DNA from 3 places in the Clavibacter davisi genome. Region 1 is predicted to be linked to each of the others. Evidence: predicted binding sites of a transcription regulator. Region 1 holds the regulator's gene; each other region holds the start of a gene.
What was found. The regulator HrcA, encoded in region 1, represses chaperone genes, less so after heat shock. The targets are predictions, from matches to a motif close to TTNGCACTCGNNNNNNNCGAGTGCNAA.

Region 1 (6,325 bases):
TCCAGCGGCACGCCGTAGTCTGATCCTCATGCGCCGCAGCACCTACACCGCGACCGCCGTCACGTACGGCTCCGTCGGCGGCACCCAGGCCGTCGATCTCATGACCTACCCGCCCGAGGGCTACCGCCCCGCCGAGGCGAGCGCCCGGCTCGGCAGCGGCGACGAGCGCTTCGAGCAGGCCGTCGCCCTCCTCATGACCTGGGGGGTGCAGCGCGGCAGCGGGATCGACGTCACGCGCATCGAGCAGGAGGTGCCGGACGAGCCCGGCTACCGCGGACTGGAGTTCGACGAGGACGGGGTGCCCCAGGTGCCCGCCGACCGCCCGCGCGAGGCGCTGTACGGCGACGACGGGACCGCGTGGATCACGTCGGGGACCTCGGCCGTGCTGCGCATGCCGTTCGGGCCGTTCCACCCGGAGGCGCCGGTGCGCGTCGTCTACACCGTCGAGGAGGCCGACCGCGTCGGCTTCGCCTACGGCACGCTGCCCGGCCACCCGTTCAGCGGCGAGGAGGCGTTCCTCGTCTCCCGGGAGCCCGACGGCAGCGTGTGGCTCACCCTCCGCGTCTTCTCCCGCCCGGCCTCGTGGCCGCTGCGGCTGGCGAGCCCCGTCCTCCGCGTCGTGCAGGGGATCTTCACGCGCAGGTACCTGCGCTCGCTGCACCCGGCGGTCGCCTCGGCCTGATCCGCGGCGCCGCGTGCTCCGCCCCTCGGGTGCCGGGATCAGCGCGCGGCGAGTCCGTCCAGGAACGCGAGCACCTCGTCGCGCCCGGCCCGGAGGTCCGGCACCACGAGCGCCGCGTGCGCGTCCGGGGCCCGCAGCGCGTCCACGTCATACGCCCCCGTCGCCACCGCGACGAACGGGAAGCCCGCCGCCTCCGCGGCGACGCCGTCCGCGGGGGTGTCGCCGATGATCACGACGGGCGCGCCGGCCAGCTCGGCGGCCGCCCGCCGGGTGAGGTCGCTGCGGATCCGGGCCTCGTGCCCGAACGCGGACGCGTCCCAGTCGAACAGGCCGACGTCGAGCCCGGCGCCGTCGAGCTTGTACCGGGCGCGGAGCGGCGAGTTGCCCGTGAGGAGCGCGTTCACCCAGCCGCGTGCCGCCACGTCGGCCACGAGCTCGGGGACGCCGACCGGCACGGTGCGGCGGCCAGGACCGTAGTGCTCGACCCGCGACAGCTCCTCGAGGTGCTGACGGACCGGCGCGTGCAGCGACTCGGGCAGGCCGTAGACGTCCAGGGTCTCCCAGATGATCTGCCCGTCGGTCTTGCCGTGCGCGTGCACCGTGCGGTCCACGAGCGGCTCGCCCGCGGCCAGCTCGATCGCGCGGTGGTACATGCTGCCGGAGCGCGGGCTGTTGTGGAGGAGCGTGCCGTCGACGTCCCAGAGGACGTGGAGGGGCCGGGGCGTGGGGGCGTCGGTCATGCGCCCATCCTGCCGGAGGCCGCTGCACGGACCGGCCTCCGCGCCGGGGGATGATGGACGGATGCCGTCCGCCCTGCCCCTCGCCGATCCCGCCCCCGCCGACGGCCTGCTGCCCGCCTCCGCGTCCGCGGGCGCCGACGAGCGCGCGTTCGGCGTCTACCTGCACGTGCCGTTCTGCCGCGTGCGCTGCGGCTACTGCGACTTCAACACCTACACGGCGCCCGAGCTCCGGGGCGTGAAGCAGTCGGACTACGCGTCGCAGGCCGTGCAGGAGGTGCGGTTCGCCGGATCCGCCCTCCGCGACTCCGGCGTACCCGCACGGCCCGCCTCCACCGTGTTCCTCGGCGGCGGCACGCCCACCCTCCTGCCGGTGGAGGACCTGGTGCGGATGCTCGACGCCGTGCGCGAGACGTGGGGCATCGCGGAGGGCGCCGAGGTCACGACCGAGGCGAACCCCGACAGCGTCGACGACGCCTACCTCGCGGCCCTCGCGGCGGGCGGCTTCACGCGCGTCTCGTTCGGCATGCAGTCGGCCGTGCCGCGCGTGCTGGCGACGCTGGAGCGCACGCACGACCCCGCCCGCATCGCGCCCGTCGTCCGCGGCGCCCGCGCGGCCGGGCTCGAGGTGAGCCTCGACCTCATCTACGGCACGCCGGGGGAGAGTATCGACGACTGGCGCGCCTCGCTCGAGCAGGCGATCGCCCAGGAGCCCGACCACCTGTCCGCGTACGCGCTCATCGTGGAGCCCGGCACGAAGCTCGCGCGGCAGATCCGCCGCGGCGAGGTGCCCGAGCCCGACGAGGACCTCCAGGCCGACATGTACGAGCTGGCCGACCGCATGCTGGGCGAGGCCGGCTACGAGTGGTACGAGGTGAGCAACTGGGCCCGCGGCGGCCGCCGCAGCCGCCACAACCTCGCGTACTGGCAGGGCCACGACTGGTGGGGCGTCGGACCCGGCGCGCACAGCCACGTCGGCGGCGTGCGCTGGTGGAACGTGAAGCACCCGGCCGCCTACGCCGACCGCGTGCTCGCGGGCGCCTCCCCGGGCGCCGGCCGCGAGAACCTCGACGACGCCACGCGCGAGGTGGAGCGGGTCCTGCTCGGGGCGCGGATCCGCGACGGCCTGTCCATTCCCACCCTCACCGTCGAGGGGCGCCGCCAGGTCGCCGGGCTCATCGCCGACGGCCTCGTGGACCCGCGCGCCGCCCTCGCGGGCACCCTCGTGCTCACCCTGTCGGGGCGGCTCCTCGCCGACGCCGTGGTCCGCCGCCTCCTCGAGGACTGACACGGGCCGTGGTCCGCCGCCTCCTCGAGGCCGGCGCGCACCGCCGCCGGGTCAGAGGACGACCGCGCCCACCTCGTCGCCCGCCTCGCGCTCGGCGTCGCTGCGCTCCACGCAGAACTCGTTCCCCTCCGGGTCGGCGAGCACGACCCACCCGCTGCCGTCCGCGTTCCGCCGGTCGGCGACGAGCGTCGCGCCGAGGGCGAGCACCCGGTCGACCTCCTCGTCGCGCGTGCGGTCGTCGGGCGCCAGATCGAGGTGCACCCGGTTCTTCGCCGTCTTCGGCGCGTCCGTGCGCTGCAGGATGATGCCGAGGCCCGACACCGGGTCGCCGAGCCACGCCGCGTCCTCGTCGGGGCGGTTGGGCTCGTCCGGATCCTCCGCGAAGCCGGTGACGCCCGCCCAGAAGAGCGAGAGCGCGTGCGGGTCCCGGCAGTCCACGGCGACGTGGCGGATCCTGGCGCTCATCGGTCCCCGACTACTTGATCCACCGGATGTTGAGCGGGTAGCGGTAGGGCCGACCGCCCTGCACGCGCGCGCCGCCGATGATCGCGAACACGATGTTGACCACGACGACCGCGAAGATCACGAGGCCGAGCAGCACGGAGATGAGGATCCCGAGGAACGGGATGACCACGAAGACGGCCTGGAGCACGTTGAGGATGACGAGCACGCCGGCGACGTTGATCGTCCAGTTCGTCGCCTCCTTGCCCTCCTGGTCCGTGAAGCGACCGCGTTCCCGGAACACGAGCCAGACGATGAACGACGGCACGATGAGGATCGCGAGGAAGTGCGTCAGCGACGCCCACAGCCGGTCCTCGCCCGGGGTGAGGGGGGCGGGGGCGCCGTAGGGGTGGGGATCGGGTGCGGACATCGCGGGCCTCTCGGTGCACGGCACGGGCCGACGGCCGGTGGATCGCGCGGGATCGTGTGGGTGGTGCCCGGCCTCGCCCGGCCCCACCACGCTACCTCCGCCGACGCGCGACCGGCAATGCCGGGCCGTCGGATCCACGCGGTACGATTGGCAGTCAGAACCGACGAGTGCCAGGAGGGAGCCGCCATGGTCTCGGAACGCGGACTCGACGTCCTCCGGGTGATCGTGCAGGACTACGTGTCCTCCCGTGAGCCCGTGGGCTCCAAGTCCATCGTGGAGCGCCACGCCTTCGGCGTCTCGGCCGCCACCATCCGCAACGACATGGCCCTGCTCGAGGAGGAGGAGCTCATCGCGGCGCCGCACACCTCCTCGGGACGCGTGCCGACGGACAAGGGCTACCGGCTCTTCGTCGACCAGCTCGCGGACGTGCGCCCGCTCACCCCGGCGCAGCGCCAGGCCATCCACGTGTTCCTCGGCCAGTCGGTCGACCTCGACGACGTGCTCGCGCGCACCGTGCGGCTCCTCGCGCAGCTCACCAACCAGGTCGCGCTCGTGCAGTACCCGTCGCTCGCGACGAGCCACGTGAAGCACGTCGAGCTGGTCGCGCTGTCGGCCACGCGCGTGCTCACCGTGCTCATCACCGACACGGGCCGCGTCGAGCAGCGCGTCGTCGAGCTCCAGGGCGATCCCGACCAGGAGTTCCTCGCGGCCATGCGCACGCGGGTGAACGCGGCCGTCGGCGGTCTCGGCCTCGCCGAGGCGGCCGCACGCCTCGAGACCCTGGCCGACGAGGTGGAGCCCGCCCAGCGGGCCGCCGCCGCGGCTCTCGCGGGCACGCTCGTCGAGCAGGTGCTCGCGAACCGGCAGGAGCGCCTGCTGCTCGCCGGATCCGCGAACCTCGCCCGCACCGAGCGCGACTTCCCGGGCAGCATCTCGCCCGTCCTCGAGGCGATCGAGGAGCAGGTGGTGCTCCTGCGCCTGCTCGGCGAGATGGAAGCCGACCAGCACGGCGTCTCCGTGAGCATCGGGCGGGAGAACGCCCCGTTCGGGCTCGGCGAGACGAGCGTGCTCACCAGCGGCTACAGCTCGTCGGGAGGCGTGCTCGCGCGCCTCGGCGTGCTGGGCCCGACCCGCATGGACTACTCCACCAACATGGCGTCGGTGCGCGCGGTCGCGCGCTACCTCTCGCGCCTGCTCGAGGAGCGGTGACGCCCGCACGCCGGCGCACCGCCCCTGTTCCCCACGACCATCACCACCGAAGGGCCCGACGTGGCTGACCACTACGAAGTACTGGGCGTGAGCCGCGAGGCGACGTCCGAGGAGATCAAGAAGGCGTACCGCAAGCAGGCGCGCCAGCTGCACCCGGACGTCAACGACGCCCCCGACGCCGCCGAGCGGTTCAAGCTCGTGACGCACGCGTACGACGTGCTGTCCGACCCGCAGCAGCGCCAGCAGTACGACCTCGGCCCGCAGGCCGGGTTCGGCGGCGGCGGCCAGGGCTTCGGCGGGTTCGGCGACATCTTCGAGACGTTCTTCGGCGGCCAGCAGGGCGGAGGGGGGCGCGGTCCGCGCTCGCGCCAGGAGCGCGGCCAGGACGCGCTCCTCCGCGTCGAGGTCGAGCTCGAGGAGGTCATCTTCGGCGTGCACCGCGACCTCGAGATCGACACGGCCGTCGTGTGCGACACGTGCCACGGATCCTGCGCGCAGCCCGGCACGAGCGCCGTCACGTGCGACATCTGCCGCGGCTCCGGCAGCATCCAGCGCCAGGTGCGCTCGCTCCTCGGCAACGTCATGACGTCGAGCCCCTGCGGCACCTGCCGCGGCTACGGCACCGTCATCCCGCACCCCTGCCCCACGTGCGCCGGCCAGGGCCGCGTCCGCGCGCGCCGCACGGTGCCGGTCGACATCCCGGCCGGCGTCGATACGGGCCTCCGCCTCCAGATGCCGGGCTCCGGCGAGGTCGGCCCCGCGGGCGGACCGAACGGCGACCTCTACCTGGAGATCAAGGTCGCGCACCACGACGTCTTCAGCCGCAACGGCGACGACCTGCTCGCCACGGTCGAGGTGAGCATGGTCGACGCGATCCTCGGCAGCGACGCGCGCATCGAGGCGCTCGACGGCGCGGTGGACCTCGAGCTCCGCCCCGGCATCCAGAGCGCCGAGATCATCACGGTGCGAGGCCGCGGCGTGACGAAGCTCCGCGGCTCGGGGCGCGGCGACCTCAAGATCGGCATCCAGGTGGTGACGCCGCAGAAGCTCGACCACAGGGAGCGCGACCTCATCCAGCAGTTCGCGAAGCGCAACAAGGCTCCCGCGCCCCACCTCGCGCACTTCCAGCAGGGCCTCTTCCAGAAGCTCCGCGACCGCTTCCTCAACGTCTGACCGTGGCGCACTTCCACCTCGCGGACGACCTCGGTGACGGTGACCTGGCCGTCGGCCGGGTCGTCGCGCTCGGCGCCGCGGAGTCGCGCCACGCGGTCACCGTCGGCCGGATCCGCGCGGGCGAGGGCCTGCTCGTCGGCGACGGGCGCGGGACGATCGCGTCGTGCACCGTCACGACCGCGGATCCGCAGCGGCTGGAGCTGCGGGTCGACGGTGTCGAGGAGCACCCCGAGCCGTCGCCGCGCGTCGTGCTCGTGCAGGCGCTCGCGAAGGGCGATCGCGACGAGCTGGCTGTGCAGGCCGCGACCGAGCTGGGCGTCGACGCCGTGATCCCGTGGCAGGCGCAGCGCTCCATCTCCCGCTGG
Region 2 (6,325 bases), 1.1 Mb from region 1:
TTGCGGACGCGCTCGGCGACGACGCCGGGCTCGAGGCCCGCGTTGATCGCGATCTGCTTGAGCGGAGCGTCGACCGCGACGCGGACGATGTTCGCGCCGGTCGCCTCGTCGCCCTCGAGCTGGAGCTTCTCGAACGCGAGCTTGCCGGCCTGGATGAGGGCGACGCCACCACCGGCGACGATGCCCTCCTCGACGGCGGCCTTCGCGTTGCGGACGGCGTCCTCGATGCGGTGCTTGCGCTCCTTGAGCTCGACCTCGGTCGCCGCGCCGGCCTTGATGACCGCCACGCCGCCGGCGAGCTTCGCGAGGCGCTCCTGGAGCTTCTCGCGGTCGTAGTCGCTGTCGGTGTTGGTGATCTCGTTGCGGATCTGCTGCACGCGCGCCGAGATCTCGGTGGCGTCGCCGCCGCCGTCGACGATCGTGGTCTCGTCCTTGGTGATGACGACCTTGCGGGCCGTGCCGAGCAGGTCGAGGGTGACGTTCTCGAGCTTGAGGCCGACCTCCTCGGCGATGACCTGGCCGCCGGTGAGGATCGCGATGTCCTGCAGCTGCGCCTTGCGACGGTCGCCGAAGCCGGGGGCCTTGACGGCGACCGACTTGAAGATGCCGCGGATCTTGTTCACGACGAGCGTGGCCAGGGCCTCGCCGTCCACGTCCTCCGCGATGATGAGGAGCTGCTTGCCGGACTGGATGACCTTGTCGACGATCGGCAGCAGGTCCTTGATGTTCGAGATCTTCGAGTTGACGATCAGGATGTACGCGTCCTCGAACACGGCCTCCTGGCGCTCGGGGTCGGTGACGAAGTACTGCGACAGGTAGCCCTTGTCGAAGCGCATGCCCTCGGTGAGCTCGAGCTCGGTGCCGAAGGTGTTCGACTCCTCGACGGTGACGACGCCCTCCTTGCCGACCTTGTCGATCGCCTCGGCGATGATCGCGCCGATGGTGGAGTCGCCGGCGGAGATGGACGCGGTGGCGGCGATCTCCTCCTTGGTCTCGATCTCCTTCGCGGCGGCCTTGAGCTCCTCCGTGACGGCGGCGACGGCCTTCTCGATGCCGCGCTTGAGGCTGATGGGGTCGGCACCCGCGGCGACGTTGCGGAGGCCCTCGCGGACCAGGGCCTGCGCGAGGACGGTCGCGGTGGTGGTGCCGTCACCGGCGACGTCGTCGGTCTTCTTGGCGACCTCCTTGACGAGCTCAGCGCCGATCTTCTCGAACGGGTCGTCGAGCTCGATCTCCTTGGCGATGGAGACGCCGTCGTTCGTGATGGTGGGGGCGCCCCACTTCTTCTCGAGGACGACGTTGCGGCCACGCGGGCCGAGGGTCACGCGGACCGCGTCGGCCAGGATGTTGAGGCCGCGCTCGAGGCCGCGGCGGGCTTCTTCGTCAAAAGCGATGATCTTAGCCATGTGTATCTCTCGTCCCTCCCGGACGTCAGGAAAAAGGCAGTCGTCTAGCACTCCCCGTGAGGGAGTGCCAGGGACGATTCTGGCACTCGCCCTACGGGAGTGCAAGCGAGCCGCTCACAGGCGGCGGCCTGGGGGAGGACACGTGGCGGACATGCGCGACGCCGCCGTCCCGGGGACGGCGGCGTCGTGGGAGCGCGGAGTCAGCCCAGCGTGACCTTCTCGGCCTGCAGGCCCTTGGACCCCTGGCCGATCTCGAAGACGACCCGCTGCCCCTCCTCGAGGACCTTGTATCCCGACATCTCTATGGCCGAGTAGTGGACGAAGACGTCCTGCTGGGCGGCGCCGCCCTCTACCGGGTCCACGGTGATGAATCCGAACCCCTTCTCCCCGTTGAACCACTTCACGGTTCCGTTGGCCATGTGCTTCTCCCAGTGCGACTGCGCGATGGCGGGGGCGCGGTACCGCCACCCCCGGGTCGATCGCGGAGCCCTGCATCGGCCCCGCGACACGCCCTCGGGACGGCGGCGTGCAGAGCCGGGACGCGAGGGGCATGCGACCAGGCAGCACGATAGCCAGGCTGGCGCATCCGGTGCCCGGTTTCCCCACGGGCCCGACGGGGCCCGCCGTCGTCTAGCCGCGGGCCGCGTAGTCCGCGCCGAGGACAGCCGTGAGGCGCGCCGCCTGGGCGGCCGCCGTGCCCTGCGCGGGGCGGAACTGCTCGGACTGCTGCACGTCGCCCACCCCGAGCTGCGCCACGAGCCCGCGGGCCGCGCCCTCGTCCGCTGCGTCGTAGTAGTAGACGGTGGTCGTCGTGATGTCGGACGAGCTCGCGTTCACCCGGGAGCCGATCTTCCAGCCGGCCGTCTGGAGCGCTGTGGCGGCCTTGGCCGAGAGGCCCGACGTGCGGGTGCCGTTGAGCACGGTCACGACCATCCCTGGGACCGTGATGGGCGCCACGGTCGGCGTCTCGGTGGGAGCCGCCGCCTCCTCGGAGGCGCTGTCGTTCGGGATGATGTCCGTGAAGGACACCCGGTCGTCGATCACGAACAGCCCGACCACCCCGAGCCCGACGAGGAGGCCCGTGGCGAGCGCCGCCCAGGCGAACGCCCGGAACCGGTGATGGCGAGGGCGCGGGGCGCGGTGCGCGCCGACGCGGCTGAGGTCGCCGGGTACGTCGTCGAACCGGTCGGGAGCGTGGGAGGGCATGGCGGTCTCGAGTCTCCTCGGTAGGGCGCGGGTCAGCGCGCGTTCGGGCGGTGCGGGAGACCGGCGGGGAGCGCTCGCGCGGCGCGGGCCGCGGCGCGCGTCTCACGCAGTCGGAGGAGCCGGCCGACGAGGAGCGGGTCGTAGGCGAGCGCCGGACGCGTCTCGATGAGGGCGCCCAGCAGCTGGTAGTAGCGGGTGGCCGACAGGCCGAAGGCCTGGCGGATGGCCTCCTCCTTGGCCCCGGCGTGCCGGGTCCAGTCGCGTTCGAAGTCGAGGACGGCGCGCGAGCGCTCGTCGAGCTCGACGACGCCCGCGTCCTGGGGAGAGGGGGCGGTGGCGGAGCGGGCTTCGCGGTGGTCCACGGCGTGCTCCTTCCCCGACATCCCCCACATACTAGGGGCGGGATCCTGGGCGCCTCGCGAACGCGCGCGGGGTGTCCCGTCGGGCGGGCGACGGCCGGATCCGCCCACGCCGGGCGGCGAAGCGTCCTCGCCCGAGGAATCCTCGGGGCACCGCGTCGGTTGACCCAGGAGGCGCGCTGGGACGCCGCCCCTAGGATCGACCAGCGAGAAAGGACCCGCACCATGGCCTACGAGATCGAGAAGACCGACGAGCAGTGGCGTCAGGAGCTCTCCCCCGAGGAGTACGCGGTGCTGCGACAGCAGGCCACCGAGCGCCCCTGGACGGGCGAGCTGCTGGACGAGGACCGCACCGGCGTCTACGGCTGCAAGGCCTGCGGTGCCGAGCTCTTCACGAGCGACACGAAGTTCGACTCCCACTGCGGGTGGCCGAGCTTCTACGCGCCGAAGGAGAGCGACGCGGTCAAGCTGTACACCGACACCAGCCTCGGCATGAAGCGCGTCGAGGTCGTCTGCGCACGGTGCGGATCGCACCTCGGGCACGTCTTCGACGACGCCCCGCAGACCCCCACGGGCGACCGGTTCTGCATGAACTCGGTCTCCATGTCGTTCCGCACGGCGGAGTGACCCCGATGCCGCGGCACCGGGCGGGCGGCGACGCCGACCCGACCGGGCCCGGCACCCCCGTGCTCGACGCGCTGCGCGGGCGGCGCTCCCGCTCCTCCGTGGGTGCGGCCTCGCCCTCGCACGAGGACCTCGTCCCGCTCGTCGAGGCCGCCTGCCGGCTGGCCGACCACGGAGGCCTGCGCCCCTGGCGCGTCATCGAGATCCGCGGGACCGCGCGCGACCGCCTCGGCGCGGCGATGGACGAGGCGGCAGGTGACGCCGGATCCGGCAAGCACGGCAAGAAGGTCCATCGCGCGAGCCTGCTCGTCGCCGTGGTCGTCCGCCGCACGCCCAGCCGCAAGGTCCCGGAGTGGGAGCAGGAGGCCGTCGCCGCCGGCGTGGCCCACGCGCTCACGCTGCTGCTCGAGGAGCAGGGCTGGGGCGTCTTCTGGCGCACCGGGGGTCTCACGCGCAGCGACCCGGTCCGCCGCATGCACGGGCTGTCCGACGGGGAGGACCTGCTCGGGTGGCTGTACGTCGGCGACGCCGAACCCGACGGCAAGGGCCCGCGCATCGTCGTCCCCGGCGAGCGGATGATCACGGTCCTCGACTGAGGCGACCGTCTCGAGCCGGCCACGGGACTCGAACCCGTAACCGCCGCATTACAAGTGCGGTGCGCTACCAATTGCGCCAGGCCGGCCGACCGCCCTCGCGGGCCGTCGATCCATCATAGGAGCCGGTGCGCCGCCTACGGCGCGGTGGCGGGGGTCGCCTCGGGGGCGGGCGTCGGCGTGGAGGTCGGGTCCTGCCCCGCGGCCTGCAGCACGAACGCCGCGAACGCCTTGGCGTCGTCCGGCTGACCCGTGTACTGCCGCTCGCCGACGACGATGACGGGAGCGCCGACGACCTTCGCGACGTTGGAGTCGGGGATGTCGCCGTTGAGGACGCGATCGGTGGCGGCGTTGACCCAGGACTGGAAGCGCTGGTCCGCGATGCACTTCGCCACGTCGGGCGACGAGGCGCCAGCCTGCCCCGCGAGCTCCGTGATGCGCTCGTCGCTGAGCCCCGTGCTCTGCTCCGCCGGCTGCTCCGCGAACAGGGACGCGTTGAACGCCCAGAAGTCGTCGGGCGAGGTGTCGGCGACGCAGGCGGCGGCGTTGGCAGCGCGCTGCGAGTACCCCTGCGACTTGCTCGTGAGTATGGCGACGGGGTGCACCTCGACGGTGGCGGCGCCGGACTGCAGCCACCCCTCCATCTGCGCCCCGTTCGTGTCCTGGAACTCCTTGCACGCCGTGCAGAGGTAGTCGACGTACACGCGGATGTGGGCGACGCCGGCGGCCTCGGACTGGGTGGGGACCGGGACCTGCTGCGGCTCGAGCGCCCGGGTGGGGACGGCTGCCAGGTCCTTGCCGATGAGGATGCCGTCGCTCGCCATGTTCTGGGGGCCGGGTCCGGCGGGGCGGGCGCCCTGGACGACGATGAGGCCGACCACGACCACGACGGCGACGAGCGCCACCGCGATGCCGCCGCGCACGAGGCCGCGCGTCGCGACGTCGCGACGTCGCTGCTTCATGCGGTTGAGCCGGGCCTTCTCGCGCGCCGCCTCGCGGCGTCGACGATGGCCGCCGTGCGGTTCGTGCGCGGGCGGCGTGCTGCTCATGGATCCTCGCTCAGGGGATGGATGTCGGGTGCGGGCGGGCTCCCGCACGACCTCAGGACTCTAGGCGGGCAGCCTGGGAAAGCGATGACGCGGCCGCGCGAGGAGGTCGTCCATCCGACGATACAGGCTCGGCGGCGGAGGTCCCCAGGTGGGGAATAGCCGCCGATCCGCATCATGGTGCGCTTCCCGCTCCATGGCCCTCGTGCAATACTCATCGGGTGGTCGTCGTCGCCCACAGCGATGAGCCATGAGCATCACATCCATCACCACGGATCGTCGGGCACGTACCTGCCCGTGAAGGAGAACACCGAAATGGCATCAGTAACTTTCGACAAGGCCACGCGCCTGTACCCGGGCTCCACCCGCCCGGCCGTCGACCAGATCGACCTGGAGGTCGCCGACGGCGAGTTCCTCGTCCTCGTCGGCCCGTCCGGCTGCGGCAAGTCGACCACCCTCCGCATGCTCGCGGGCCTCGAGGAGGTCAACGACGGCAACATCTTCATCGGCGACCGCAACGTCACGGACGTGCCGCCGAAGGACCGCGACATCGCGATGGTGTTCCAGAACTACGCGCTGTACCCCCACATGACCGTCGCCGAGAACATGGGCTTCGCGCTCAAGATCGCCGGCGTCGGCAAGGACGAGCGGGCCACCCGCGTCCTCGAGGCCGCCAAGCTCCTCGACCTCGAGCCCTACCTCAGCCGGAAGCCCAAGGCCCTCTCCGGCGGCCAGCGCCAGCGCGTCGCCATGGGCCGCGCCATCGTGCGCCAGCCGCAGGTGTTCCTCATGGACGAGCCGCTGTCGAACCTCGACGCCAAGCTCCGCGTCCAGACCCGCACGCAGATCGCGTCGCTCCAGCGCCGCCTCGGCGTCACCACGGTCTACGTCACCCACGACCAGACCGAGGCGCTCACCATGGGCGACCGCATCGCGGTCCTCAAGGACGGCGTCCTGCAGCAGGTCGGCACCCCGCGCGACCTCTACGAGAAGCCGCAGAACGTCTTCGTGGCCGGCTTCATCGGCTCGCCCGCGATGAACCTCTTCACCGCGAACGTCGTCGACGGCGGCGTGCAGTTCGGCTCCGCCGT
Region 3 (6,325 bases), 1.2 Mb from region 1:
CAGCCGCGATGCCGAGGGAGGACATGCCTCCGCTCGCGCCGCTCGTCTCGCTCAGCATCGCTCTGAATGAATACGCAGGAGACGACCGGAACGGGAGCACCTGCTGAGCCTCGCAGATGGTGGGAATTGCGCCGGCTGTCGCCCACAGCCTGAGCACCTTTCCACCTCACCTGCTGAGGCGAGAGGGCATTCGCCAGCAATAGGGTCCAGGTGATCGACTCGACCGAGCTTCCACACTTGCCAGCGCATGTCACGTCGATCGCCGGGGCCGTTCAGGGCCGATCGACCGGGTCCTCACCGTTCCGATCAGAGTCCATGTCCATCCGCGCTCGGTACCACGCAGGGAGCAGGACCCTCGGGACCCCGATCATCGACATGGCACCCACCACGCCGATGCCCAGCCCGAGGTACAGGAAGACCGAGCTGAGGAAGGGTGGGAGCACTCTGCCGGCGGATACGGCGAGGGCTCCCACTCCCATGACACCGATTCCCAAAGGATAGGTATATCGGTTCCTCGACCACGCACGCCACAGCCCGGTGTACGCGACCGCCCCGATCGCCACCATCACCACACCGACGAGGAAGGACTCGACGTAGATCGAAGCAGACGTGTCGCCGCTCGGGGCACCTCCCGCGACGACGAGGGCGTGGACTACTCCTGCGGCCGACCGCATCACGACAGCGTCCGTGAGCAGACGATCTCCTCCACGTCAGCCTCGGCTCAGTCCGCCGAGCCGAACGTCCGGCTGACCGCGTCATTGACAGCGGTCTCGTCTTTCCCGGACGCGCCGCCCTGAGCGGCCGGTCCAGCCCCCGCTTGCGTCGGCGACGGGCTGCCCGCCGAGATCGGGTAGCGACGATCGCTCGACGTGCTTCCGTCCAGCCCCTTCGCGGCCCGGTACCACCGAGGCAGGAGCGCACGAGGCATCCACATGGCGCTGCACACCGCGAGGATCTCCACGAAGATCCCGAGGTAGATGACGGGCAAGCGAGCGGCTGGCGGGAAGAGGATGAAAGCACCGATGATCAGAAGACCCACGCCCAGCCAGCCGATCGCCAAGGGCAAGTACGGGAAGTAGAACATGGTGACGATGGGGCGCTTCATGCGGGCCCACCATCGCCACACACCGGAATACGCCAGAGCACCCACTCCGAGGAAGACCAGGCCCATGAGGGCCGCGGTGACAGCGGAGGCCAGCAGGCTGCGGCTCGCTGAGTCGTCGGAGGCGAGGGCGAGTAGAGCGGAGGCGGCGAGGATCGGGACGGCATGCACTCGACGAGTGTCACAGATCCCAGGCACCCGGTCGGTGTTCCCCCACAGCTGCGGGATCCCATTGAGGGCATCGGCGTGCGACCGTCGGCCCCGCACGCACAGGAGCCCGGCCGAACGTGTCGGCCGGGCTCTCGCGTGGTGCGATGGTGCGTGGTGCGGTGTCGCTGCGTGCGGAGCGTCAGCGCTCGATGACGGCGAGCACGTCGCGCGCGGAGAGGACGAGGAGGTCCTTGCCGTCGTACTTGACCTCGGTGCCGCCGTACTTGGAGTAGATGACCTTGTCGCCGACGGCGACGTCGAGGGGGACGCGGTTGCCGTTGTCGTCGATGCGGCCGGGGCCCACGGCCACGACCTCGCCCTCCTGGGGCTTCTCCTTGGCGGTGTCGGGGATGACCAGACCAGACGCGGTGGTCTGCTCGGCTTCGACCTGCTGGATGACGATGCGATCCTCGAGCGGCTTGATGGAGACCGACACGGTTGACCTCTTCCTTCGTGACTAAGGGACAAGACTTCATTGGCAATCTCCGGGGGAGAGTGCCAGGTGAGATTCTACGGGCCGCGCTTGCACTCGCGCAACGCGAGTGCCAATCGGTGGGGAGCGGCCCCGATACGGTGGGCGGATGGATCAGACCGACCTCCGCGAGGTCCTCTCCCTCGAGGGGCTCCGCCTGCTCGACTCCCTGCCCGAGCCTCAGCCCGGCGATGACGCCGTGCGGATCGTGAGCGCCCTGCGCGCCGAGGGCCACTCCCCCGAGCGGGTGCGCGCGGTGCTCACGCAGTCCCGCCTGCGCGCGAAGGCGCGGGGGAAGTTCGGCGACTTCGCCGAGCGCATGCTGTTCACGGAGGCCGGGCTCGAGCAGGCCACCCGGCTGCCGGTCGCCGCGCAGCACGCGGGCCGCTTCCAGCAGGCCGGCGTCGCGCACGTCGCCGACCTCGGCTGCGGGATCGGCGGGGACGCGATGGCGATGGCGGCCATCGGGATCCGCGTCACGGCGGTCGAGCGCGACGAGGTGACCGCGGCGATCGCCGGCTGGAACCTCGCGCCGTTCCCCGAGGCGGTCGTCGAGCAGGGCACGGCCGAGGCGTTCGACGTGGGTCGCGTGGACGGCGTCTACCTCGATCCGGCGCGGCGCACGGAGGGGCACTCGTCGACGCGGCGCATCTCGGATCCGGACGCCTACTCCCCCACGCTCGCCGCCGCGTTCGAGCGGGCGGCGGGGCGCGCCGCCGGCATCAAGCTCGGCCCGGGCCTCGACCGCGACCTCATCCCCGCGGAGGCGGAGGCGCAGTGGGTGTCGGTCGACGGGCAGGCCGTGGAGATGGGCCTGTGGTTCGGGCCGACGCGGCGCGACGGCGTGCGACGGGCGGCGCTCGTGATCAGCGGCGGGTCGCACGCGGAGCTCACCGCGGCGGCCGACAGCGCGGACGCGGAGCTCGGCGAGCTCGGCGAGCACCTGTACGAGCCGGACGGCGCCGTGATCCGCGCGCGCCTCATCGGCGACCTCGCGCGCTCGCTCGACGGGCGGATGGTGGGCGAGGGCATCGCCTGGATCACCGCGGACCGGGAGCAGGCGACGCCGTTCGCGCGCGGCTTCCGGGTGCGCGAGGTGCTCCCGCTCGACGAGCAGCGGCTGAAGCGCGAGCTGCGGGCGCGCGGCATCGGGACGCTCGAGATCAAGAAGCGCGGAGTCGACGTGGATCCGGCGCGGCTGCGGACGCGACTCCAGCTGAAGGGCGACGCGTCGGCGACGCTCATCGCGACGCGCGTGGGCGGGCGGCGCGTGGCGATCCTCGCGGACCGGCACGGGGTGCACGCGGGCTGACGCCCGACCGCCGGGCCGCTGCCCGGACACGACGACGCGGCCGCCCCGAGGGGACGGCCGCGCGTGTGATGCGGTGGTGCGTGCTAGCGCCCGGACGGCATCGGGATCGGCGTGCCGTTGATCTGGCCGGTGCTGATGGCGTTGAGGACCACGAGCGCGAAGATGCCGATCAGCACGCTGACCAGCACGCCGACGATGCCGAGGATGAGGCCGGTGAGCCAGAAGCCCTTGGTGCCGGGGTTGCGCTTGCGCGCGAGGACGCCCGTGACGATCGCCGCGATGCCCACGAAGAACGTGAGGAACCAAAGGGGGATCGAGAGCACCAGCGACACGATGCCGAGCACCAGCGACGTGATGGCGAGGCCCTTCTTGGGCGCACCGCCCTGGCCGGGCTGGTAGGGGGCCGCGTAGGGCGAGCCGGATCCGGCCGCGGGCGCCGCCGGGTAGGAGGGCTGGCTCGGTGCGGGCGGGAAGTCGTCGGAGGAGCGGTCCGGATTCTGCGGATCGGTCATGGTGGTTCCTTTCGTCCCTGGGAACATACCGTGTTCCGGGCCCGGCGCGAGAGGACGCGCGCAATGGATGCAATGCGCACGGCGCGTCGCTGCAGTGCGCCGGCTCAGCCGACCTGCACGACGGTGACGGGGAGCGTGGAGTCGGCGCCGAACGCGAGGCCGGACGGCGCACGCCCGGAGGTGACGAGGCGGGCGCCGAGGGCCGCGATCATCGCGCCGTTGTCGGTGCAGAGGGACAGCGGCGGGATCCGCAGCTCGATGCCCGCGGCCGCGCACCGCTCCGCCGCGAGCTCCCGCACGCGCGCGTTCGCGACGACGCCGCCGCCCAGCAGCAGGCGCGGGATCCCGTGGTCGACGCACGCGGCGACGGCCTTCGTGAGCAGCACGTCGACCACGGCCTCGCGGAAGCTCGCGGCGACGTCGGCGACCGGCACGGGCTCGCCCGCGTCCTGGCGCTTCTCGACCCAGCGGGCGACCGCGGTCTTGAGACCGGAGAACGAGAAGTCGTAGCGGTGGCGCTCCATGTCCTTGGGGAGGGAGAGGCCACGGGGGAAGCGGATCGCCCTCGGGTCGCCGTCGGCCGCGACCCGGTCGATGTGCGGGCCGCCGGGGTACGGCAGGCCGAGGACGCGGGCGACCTTGTCGAACGCCTCGCCCGCGGCGTCGTCGATGGTCTCGCCGAGGAGCTCGACGTCGTCGACCAGGTCGCGCACGAGCAGCAGCGAGGTGTGTCCGCCGGAGACGAGGAGCGCGATGGACGGGGTCTCGAGCGGGCGGCCGGATCCGCCGTCGAGGCTGAGCAGGTCGGCGCCGACGTGGCCGACGAGGTGGTTGACGCCGTGCAGCGGGATGTCGAGGGCCACGGCGAGCGCCTTCGCCGCGCCGACGCCCACCATCAGCGCGCCCGAGAGGCCGGGGCCCGCGGTGACCGCGATCGCGTCGAGCTCGCGGAGCGTGACGCCGGCGTCCTCGAGGGCCGCGTCGATGGCCGGGGTCAGCGCCTCGAGGTGCGCGCGGGCCGCGACCTCGGGCACGACACCGCCGTAGCGCGCGTGCTCGTCCATGGAGCTGGAGATGACGTTGGCGAGGAGGGTCTGGCCGCGGACGATGCCGATGCCCGTCTCGTCGCAGGAGGTCTCGATGCCGAGGACGAGGGGGCCGGCGGTCGCGTCGCACTCGTCCTCGTCGACGCAGGCGTCGTCGTCGGCTCGCGCCTCCGTGCCGACTCCGGGACCGCCCGTGGCGGAGGCCGCGGCGTCGCGGGGCTCGGCGATCGACGGCGGGGTGCCGCCGAGGGCGACGCGCATCACGACCGCGTCCACGTCGTCGGGCTGGTAGTAGTGCGGGCGGACGGCGATGGGCTCGAAGCCGAGCGAGGTGTAGAGCGCCTGGGCGACAGGGTTGTCCGCGCGCACCTCCAGCAGCACCTCGCGCGCGCCGCGGGCGTGGGCCTCGGCGACGAGGCGCGTGAGCAGTGCGCGGCCGATGCCGCGGCCCCGGGCGGACTCGGCGACGGCGATGGTCTGCACGTCGGCCGCCTGCGCCCCCCGCGGGCAGGACAAGCCGGCGTAGCCGAGGATCCCGCCGTCGGCCTCGTCGGCAGCCACGACGTACCAGCCGTGACGGGAGGTGAGCTCGCCGCGCATCGCGTCGGACGACCACGCGTCGGTGACGAACGTGGTCGTCTCCAGGTGCATGAGCGCGGCGAGGTCGTCGATGGTCGCCGGGCGGAACAGTACGGTCACGACGTGACCCGCTTCGGGCCGGTCGACACCGTGACGTCGGGCGAGCGGAGGTACAGGGCCTCGTCGGCGGCGAAGGGCAGGTCGAGCTCGTCCATGCGGCGGGCGACCTGCGCGAGGGAGGCGGCGCGGATCCCGGCGGCGTCGATGCGATGGTCGGCGGCGGGCACGTCGTCGGGCTTGCTGAGGCCGGGACCCGCGGTGCGCTCGGCGACGCCGCCGTCGACGGGGGCGCGGTAGACCGACCAGTACAGCTCCCGGCGGCGGGCGTCGGTGACGACGACGAGCGATCCGGTGGCGCCCGCCGCGTAGTGGTCGTGCGCCACGGCGTCGTGGCTGACGACCGGGATCACGCGGACGTCGAGGCCGGTCGCGAGCACGCGGGCCGCGGCGATGCCGACGCGGAGGCCCGTGAAGGGACCCGGGCCCATGCCGGCGACGACGACGCGGATGTCGCAGCGCTCGACGCCGGACGCGGAGAGGCACTCGTCGAGGAGGGTGCCGATGACCTCGGCGTGCCGCATGGTGTCGGCCTCCTGGCGCTCGGCGAGCACGCGGCCGTCGGGGTCGATCACGGCGACGCCCGTTCCGGCGGAGGTGTCGATCGCGAGGAGCACTGGATGAGTCTAGGCGCGGGGGCGCGCGCGCAGACGGCGGACCCGGACGGTGCGCGGCTCCTCGGGGGCGTCGTCGGGATCCGCGGGCTCCTCGCCGTCGTCCGCGGCGTCGTCCGCGTGGACGTCGCCGGCGCCCGTGGGCCGCGCGATGTGGAGGTCCCACCACTCCTCGGCGACGCCGTCGAGCTTGCCCTCGCCCCACTCGACCACCACGACGGAGCGCGCGAAGTCGATGTCGAGGTCGTCGAGCTCGCGGGCGTCGGCGAGGCGGTAGGCGTCGACGTGCACGAGCGGCGGCCCGTCGACGAGGCTCGGGTGCGTGCGGGCGAGCACGAACGTGGGGCTCGTGACCGGACCG

Region 2: a site for HrcA is predicted at 1,451-1,477, ahead of groL (chaperonin GroEL). Genes of this name have one in related genera too.
Region 3: a site for HrcA is predicted at 1,835-1,861, ahead of groES (co-chaperone GroES). Genes of this name have one in related genera too.

What each region holds. Positions count from the first base shown of each region.
Region 1 covers NZ_CP199882.1:1,716,066-1,722,390, forward strand. Annotated here, with positions in the region: gene ACU4ZT_RS08155 (DUF1990 domain-containing protein) at 29-682, shown strand; gene ACU4ZT_RS08160 (HAD family hydrolase) at 721-1,422, opposite strand; gene hemW (radical SAM family heme chaperone HemW) at 1,484-2,707, shown strand; gene ACU4ZT_RS08170 (VOC family protein) at 2,759-3,172, opposite strand; gene ACU4ZT_RS08175 (DUF4870 domain-containing protein) at 3,183-3,578, opposite strand; gene hrcA (heat-inducible transcriptional repressor HrcA) at 3,765-4,787, shown strand; gene dnaJ (molecular chaperone DnaJ) at 4,848-5,960, shown strand; gene ACU4ZT_RS08190 (16S rRNA (uracil(1498)-N(3))-methyltransferase) at 5,963-6,325, shown strand, end outside.
Region 2 covers NZ_CP199882.1:2,768,149-2,774,473, forward strand. Annotated here, with positions in the region: gene groL (chaperonin GroEL) at 1-1,406, opposite strand, end outside; gene ACU4ZT_RS13080 (cold-shock protein) at 1,607-1,825, opposite strand; gene ACU4ZT_RS13085 (LytR C-terminal domain-containing protein) at 2,037-2,612, opposite strand; gene ACU4ZT_RS13090 (DUF3263 domain-containing protein) at 2,645-2,974, opposite strand; gene msrB (peptide-methionine (R)-S-oxide reductase MsrB) at 3,197-3,598, shown strand; gene ACU4ZT_RS13100 (nitroreductase family protein) at 3,604-4,191, shown strand; tRNA gene ACU4ZT_RS13105 (tRNA-Thr) at 4,205-4,277, opposite strand; gene ACU4ZT_RS13110 (DsbA family protein) at 4,326-5,237, opposite strand; gene ACU4ZT_RS13115 (ABC transporter ATP-binding protein) at 5,550-6,325, shown strand, end outside.
Region 3 covers NZ_CP199882.1:2,885,199-2,891,523, forward strand. Annotated here, with positions in the region: gene ACU4ZT_RS13600 (hypothetical protein) at 1-58, opposite strand, end outside; gene ACU4ZT_RS13605 (hypothetical protein) at 273-674, opposite strand; gene ACU4ZT_RS13610 (hypothetical protein) at 722-1,273, opposite strand; gene groES (co-chaperone GroES) at 1,452-1,748, opposite strand; gene ACU4ZT_RS13620 (class I SAM-dependent methyltransferase) at 1,894-3,096, shown strand; gene ACU4ZT_RS13625 (DUF4190 domain-containing protein) at 3,180-3,608, opposite strand; gene tsaD (tRNA (adenosine(37)-N6)-threonylcarbamoyltransferase complex transferase subunit TsaD) at 3,713-5,353, opposite strand; gene tsaB (tRNA (adenosine(37)-N6)-threonylcarbamoyltransferase complex dimerization subunit type 1 TsaB) at 5,350-5,967, opposite strand; gene alr (alanine racemase) at 5,977-6,325, opposite strand, start outside.